3 regions of the Streptomyces sp. NPDC057697 genome follow, and region 3 is predicted to be linked to each of the others. Evidence: riboswitches for the same ligand, from Rfam matches in the RefSeq annotation. Region 3 holds a riboswitch; each other region holds the start of a gene.
What was found. A riboswitch is a leader RNA that binds a small molecule or an ion and turns the genes downstream of it on or off. The one in region 3 is predicted to bind fluoride.

Region 1 (2,193 bases), on a different contig from region 3:
GCTGCGCTTCGTCTTCGGGTACGCGGCCGACCGCACGGGCCGCTACTGGCCGATCACCCTGACGGGCTACCTGGTGCAGATGGCCGTCGTGCCGCTGCTGGCCCTGGCGGGCAACTGGGTGGCGGCCTCGGTGCTGATCGTCGCCGAGCGCACCGGGCGGGCGATGCGCAACCCCGCGCGCGACGCGATGCTGGCCCACGCCACCGGCGAACTCGGGCGCGGCCGGGTCTTCGGCGTACGGGAGGCGCTGGACGCGGCGGGCGGGATGGCCGGACCGCTGCTCGTCGCCCTGGTGCTGCATCTGCGCGGCGGCTACCGCGCCGGTTTCGCCGTGCTGCTCGTTCCGGCCGTGCTCACCCTGGTGGTGCTGGTGGTCGCCCGGTGGCAGTACCCGGATCCGTCGGACCTGGAAGTGGTGGAGGACCTCCCCCGGGAGGCGGGGCTGCCCCGGGCCTTCTGGCTCTATCTGGCGGCGATGGGACTCGTCGCGCTGGCCTACGCCGACTACCCGCTGATCGCCTACCACTTCGGCAGGGCCCATGTCGTACCCGAGGCGTGGGTGCCGGTCCTGTACTCCGTCGCGATGGCGACCGAGGCGGTGGCGGCCCTGGTGCTGGGCCGCGCGTTCGACCGGTTCGGGCTGCTGACGGTGGTGGTGGCCACGGTCCTGACGGCGTGTTTCGCCCCTCTGGTCTTCCTCGGCGGCGCGGGGCTCGCGGTGGTGGGCGTGATGGCGTGGGGCCTGGGGGCGGCGGCGCAGGAGACCATCGTCAAGTCCGTGGTCACCGGGATGGCCGGGAAGCGGCACCGGGCCTCCGCCTACGGCCTGTTCGACACCGGCTTCGGGATCTGCTGGTTCGTCGGCAGCGTCGTCCTGGGCGTCCTGTACAGCCGTTCGATCACGGCGCTGGTGGTGTTCTCCGTCGTCGCGCAGCTGGCGGCGCTTCCCCTGCTCCTCGCGACGCGCAGGAGCCTCGGGGCCGCCGGGCGTCGGCCCCCGCCGCCCGCCCGGCGGCCGCCCGGCCTTGCCGACCGGATCGAACCGGGCGACGATTGACTGCGTACGGCGATGAGGCTCGCCACAACCGCGGCACCGCCCGCTGATGGTCTCTGCATCCACCGTGCGCCCCCGCGGGCGCACCCGGACACAGAGGTGTGCCATGCCGCGAGACCCCGAACGATTCCCGGAGACCCGCTGCTCCGTCGCCGTCTTCCGGGGCGACGAAGTCCTGCTGGTCCGCAGCACCGAGGACGGCCACCCGGTGTGGAAGCTGCCCGGCGGCCACGTCCGGGCCGACGAGGGTCTGATCGCCTGTGCCCGCCGCGAGCTGCGCGAGGAGACCGGTCTGCGTGTGACCGCGCTGCACTGCGCCGTGGTGCTGGACATCCGCGACCCGCGGACCGGCCGCTGCCTGGTGGAGATCGTCCTCGTCCCGGACGAGGAGATCGCCGACCGGCCGCGGACGTGCGAGCCCGGCCGCGAACCGTACTTCGTACCGATGGACGACCTGCCGGAACGGGACCTCAGGCCCTCCCTGGAGAACCTGCTCCACGATCTGCGTGCCCTGCACCGGAACAGGACCGGTGAGGACGCGCCCGCCCCCGCACGGCCGCACGGCGCGGGGACCGTGCTCCTCCCGGTCGACGCGGCGGCACCACCGGCGGCCGGACGGCGGAGGTGACCCGGGATGTACGTCTACACGATGCGCGGGGCCCGCTTGGCGCGCGGCGACAAGGTGGTCCTGGACGATGTCACGCTGACCGTCCCGTCGGGCGCCAAGATCGGCGTGGTGGGCCCGAACGGAGCGGGGAAGTCCACCGTCCTGCGGACCATGGCCGGGCTCGAACGGCCCGTCGCGGGCGACGCGTTCCCCGCCCCCGGCACCGGTGTCGGCATCCTGGAACAGGAGCCGCCGCTGGACGACGGGGCGACGGTGCGCGGCAACGTCGAGAACGGCGTCGCCGGTGTCCGCGCCGGGCTCCGCCGCTACGAGGAGATCACCACCCGCCTTGCCGACGCCGACGCCGGGGACGAGCGGTCGGGCCATTTGCTGGACGAACTGGGCGAGTTGCAGGAAGAACTCGACCGGTCCGGGGCCTGGGACCTGGAATCCCGGCTGGAACAGGCCATGGACGCCCTGGGCTGCCCGCCTCCCGACACCCCCGTACGCGAGCTGTCCGGCGGCGAACGGC
Region 2 (2,193 bases), on a different contig from region 3:
TAGAAGGCGCTGCTCGGGGGTGCGGCCAGGAGGGGGTGCGGCCAGGAGGGGCCCACTGCCCGTGCTCCGCCGAGGCACCGCACCTCGGCGGAGTACCGCGATCGGTGACACCGCGCATCCGACGCACCGGGGACCTTGATGTGAGCATGGGCAACGGCAACGGACTCGCACCGCTGGAACGGCCGCTCGGCTGTGTCTTCCGGCCGTAACGCGGCCATGAGAACCACGACGCCATGGCCGCGGCCGTGCGGCTGGGCTGCGGGGAGCGGGACCGGATCGATGTCCGCTCGGTCGTGGAGGGTCTCAAGACGGCGGACGAGGTCGCCGGGGCCGCCGCCGGAACGAGTACGTCCGCTATCGGAAGCCGATCGCTGGATGAGCCGTGTGCCCGCTTCCCCGTGTCCCCGTGTCCTGTGTGCCATGTGCCGTGTGCCGTCCGGGCGGAGGCCGGGCCGCGACCGACCCGCCCGGCCCTGTCTTGCTGATCAGGCGGGGTCGCGGGACGATTGATTTCATACGGCGATGAGGCTCGCCACAACCGCGGACTCCCCCGCTGATGGCCTCTGTATCCGATGTGCGTCTCTCGGGGCGCATACGAGGACAGAGGTGTGTCATGCCGGGAAGCGGTCCTGCACAGCCCGTGGCGGCTGGCCTGGTCTCGTACGTGCGGCACGGCGCGCTTCGTACGGATGAGGGATGGCCGATCCGCCGGGACCGGATCCCGAGCCCCTGGTCGAGGCATCCCCTCGCGCGCCGCGCCGGGACGAGATCCCCGCAGACGTCTCCGGCCCCCTCTCCCGGGATGGATGGTTCCGGGCCGCATCGGTGCCTCTGCCTCCGTGACGGGACGGCGGAGGCCGGGGCAGAGGCAGAGGCAGAGGCGTCGTACGTCCGCGCCACGCGCAAGACCCGCATGCCTTGTGCCGCATGCCTCGTGCCCCGCACCTTCATGCCTCACACCCCGTGCCCCATGCCCCCGTGCCCCATACCTCTCGCCCGTGCCCGATGTGGCCTGCCGCGACCGGAGGACATCATGCCGATCTTCGAGGAAACCGTGGCGGCCGAGGCGATCCGGGAGGCCGAACGCACCGTCATCAACGCCAAGTGGCACTGGTACGAGGAACAGGCTCTGGCAGAACTCGCCGCCCGCCCCGGACTGACCTGTACGCCCCTGATTCCGGGCCACCCGGTCATCCAGGTCGTCGCCTACGACGGCCGGCTCCTGGGGCGCGTTCGCCGCCGCACAGCCGGCCGGGGCGCCCGCTGGGTCGCCGTCCCCGCCGCCACGGCCCATGAGATCGGCCCCTGCCGCAGCGTGCGCGCGGCGGCTCGGGCCCTGGCGCGAGAGGCCGGGAGACCGCACCGCGGAGTCACCGTGCACATGAGGGCGGGCGACCGATGAAGTCCCGCGGCCCACTCGCGCACCACCGAAGGGAGACGCACCATGGCCATGCCGGAAAGTATCGAACTCCGTTGTTCCACCGCTCTGTTCCGCGAGGAGACAGTGCTCCTGCTCCATCGCACCTTCGCCGGGATGGACTACTGGGTGCTTCCCGGCGGTACGCCGCAGGAGAGGGAGAGCATGGCCGCCTGCGCGCGCCGCGAGCTGGCCGAAGAGGCCGGAATCTCGGCAGAACCCGTGCGCGTGGCCTTCGTACTCGAATCCATGGAACCCCACCGCGGACCACGGACCGTGGATCTCGTCTTCACCGTGACCGGATCGGCCCACGGCCAGACTCCCCGCGCCCGTGAGCCGGACACGGAACCGCAGTTCGTGCCCTTCCGCGAACTGCCGTACCTGGACCTGCGTCCCCCGCTGGCCGGGCACCTACCCGGCCTGGCGGCCCAGAGCGCACATCGGTACGCGCCCTACCTCGGCAACCTCTGGCGCCCCGGGCCGGAGAGCGTCGGCACGACGACGTCCGCCGACACGTTCTCGCGTTTCCTCGGGCGGGTCCTCGGCGGCGCCGGACCGTGACGTACCGGTCCGACTCCGTCGACCGCACCGCCGGGTGCCTCATCACCGGGTTCCTCACCATCGGGTGATCCGCCCGGTCGGTCAGGGCGTGCGCAGGGCGAGGAGCGCGATGTCGTCGTGCTGGTCATCGCCCATGCGGGTGAGCAGTTCGTCGCAGAAGATGGACAGGGGTTCACGGGCGAGCGCGGCCGCGTGCTGGCGCAGCCGTGTGAGGC
Region 3 (2,193 bases):
CGGACGTCACCGTCGAGGGGGAGGACATCGATGTAGAGGCCCTTGTCCGCGCCATCGAGCGCACGGGAGCGGTCGTGCACAGCACCGATCAGGTCGTCGCCGGTGAGTACACGGTCGAGGGCAGGCCCCGCCTCCGATGACGGGGCGCTTGGCCCGCGCGCTGACCCAGACGCGCCTGCCCCTGGTGCTGGGACTGACGGATGGACTGCTCAACGCACTCACGCTGGCGGGCGCCTCGCTGGTAGGCAGTGGTTCACCGATCTCCTACTCACTGGCCGTCCGGGTGGCGGTCGTCGCACTGGTCACGGCCGCGTTCTCGGTCTTCGTCTCGGACTACGCGGAACGCAGAGGCCAACTCGTCCGAGCCTCCCGTGAACTCAACCTCACCTCTCGCGGACACCTCGCGACAACAAGACTCGGGCATCTGGCTCTGCTCAGGTCGCTTCGGGCCATGGCGGTGGCCTGCGCCGCAAGCTTCGTCGGTGCGGTTCTGCCCCTGCTCGCGGGAGCCGCGGCACCCCGTCTCTCGTGGGGTGTGGTCGTGCTGGCCATCGGGGCGCTCGCCGCGCTGGGGGCGACGCTCGGGAAGGTGATCGCGGGCCGGATGGGGCTGTGGGCCATCACCATGGGTGTCGGCGGTGGTGTCGTCACATGGATCGGCGTGTGGCTGCACATCGCCTGACAGCCACGATCCCGGCCTCGGGGATCAGAACGGCGACGCGTGGGCCGGTGCTCGGACATGGCGGTGCCGCTCACCCGCTCCGGCGAGGAGAACCGCATGCGGAGAACCGAGGCCCGTGGCCTCCGGGCCGCCTCACCTCCGAGACCTGTCGGTGAGGCGGCAGCGTCGGCGAAAGTACCTGTGGATGTGGAAGGTTCGACACCGATCGATGCTACGGGTGTCGGCCGCCGGTCCGGCTAGGCGCTCTGCTCGGCCGTGGTACACGTCGGGCACAGGAGCCGCCGGGCGGCCCGGGGCAAGGTCGTCACGCCCAATCCGTTGATCCGGTGAAATGTCCGGGGCAGGACGGTGGAGTGGTCACCGCAGATTCCCGCCCCGCAGCAGTGGCAGACGGCAACGGCGGGCCGGCTGATGGCGCCGGTGTGGCAGTCGTAGCAGTTCATCGTTGGGTCCCTTCTTGTGGCATGTGCGACGCATGCCACATCACCGCCCGGAATGCCGGGCTGAGCGTGGGAATCGACGCATGCCGGGGACCGCACCAGGATGGCGAAACGGTTCAACCTGTGCACCTCCTCAAGGCATACGTCCTGACATGGAGTCAGGAGCCATCAGCCTCCGGAGGGCGGTTCGGGCCCGAAATCGACCCAGGCGGGTTCCATCGCCGGAATTCGAGTTGACCAGGTCCGTGCCGGTCAGTCAAGACAACGGAGACGTGAAGCGGGATGACCGGAGTCCACTGGCTCGTCGTTCACCGGACAACCGCCTTCATCCGGGGCAGACGGTCCGTAGCCGGGCTGCGTCACCTTCCGGTGCCGACCCGCCCTGGCCCGGATGCCCGGTGCGGACATGCGCCGACGGCTGCGTACGCAAGGTCGGCCGCGGCCGACCAGCCGTAGCCGAACAACCAGCCGCCGGCCACGTCCGTCGGCCAGTGAACCCTCAATGTCAACCGGCTGACTCCGACGACGGCGGCGACGGCTTCGGCAACGCCATTGCCGGTGTGCCGTCCCCTCGGCGCGAAGGCCAGGTGACAGGCGATCAGAGCGGTCGAGGTGTGCCGGGAAGGGAAGCTCGGGCCGTGGGTGGCCGCGAGCCTGTCTGCCGCAGGGGGCCTGGGGCGGCGGATCAAGTAACACAAGCCGGTGCGCACCGCGTCGGAGCTTGCCAGGACCAGGAGTGGCTGGAAGCGGACCGTCCAGGGCTCGCTGTTCCTGGAGAGCAGGCACCGAGCGGCCACTGCGGAGTAGGCCAAGGGCCGTGACCCCAGTGCGGTGACCGCCAGCCAGGCCCGCCGGGCGGAAGGGGCCTCGGCGGCCGGTAGTACCAGGTGCGCGTCGATGCGGTTCAGGGTGCCGTTCCGCCGGGCAGCGGTCGCCAGCAGTGCCGTCCCGAGGAATCCGGTGCCGACGCGAGACAGCATGCGTGGAAGGGGTGCGAGTGTCATTGTCCTGCTCCCTTCCGCGTCAGGGGTCCGGCATTGCGTGAACGGCCCTCTCCGAGCGGGCCGTAGT

Region 1: linked by a shared signal. The riboswitch ahead of ACFVFH_RS33435 (NUDIX hydrolase) and the one ahead of ACFVFH_RS14415 (DUF2180 family protein) in region 3 are both predicted to bind fluoride.
Region 2: linked by a shared signal. The riboswitch ahead of ACFVFH_RS28355 (hypothetical protein) and the one ahead of ACFVFH_RS14415 (DUF2180 family protein) in region 3 are both predicted to bind fluoride.

What each region holds. Positions count from the first base shown of each region.
Region 1 is NZ_JBHVJA010000020.1:25,637-27,829, forward strand. It holds gene ACFVFH_RS33430 (MFS transporter) at 1-1,057, shown strand, start outside; fluoride riboswitch at 1,057-1,120, shown strand; gene ACFVFH_RS33435 (NUDIX hydrolase) at 1,161-1,682, shown strand; gene ettA (energy-dependent translational throttle protein EttA) at 1,689-2,193, shown strand, end outside.
Region 2 is NZ_JBHVJA010000013.1:19,771-21,963, forward strand. It holds fluoride riboswitch at 510-573, shown strand; gene ACFVFH_RS28355 (hypothetical protein) at 1,034-1,402, shown strand; gene ACFVFH_RS28360 (NUDIX hydrolase) at 1,445-1,978, shown strand; gene ACFVFH_RS28365 (PP2C family protein-serine/threonine phosphatase) at 2,060-2,193, opposite strand, start outside.
Region 3 is NZ_JBHVJA010000004.1:275,636-277,828, reverse strand. It holds gene ACFVFH_RS14425 (DUF211 domain-containing protein) at 1-140, shown strand, start outside; gene ACFVFH_RS14420 (hypothetical protein) at 137-682, shown strand; gene ACFVFH_RS14415 (DUF2180 family protein) at 919-1,125, opposite strand; fluoride riboswitch at 1,275-1,354, opposite strand; gene ACFVFH_RS14410 (phosphatase PAP2 family protein) at 1,482-2,126, opposite strand.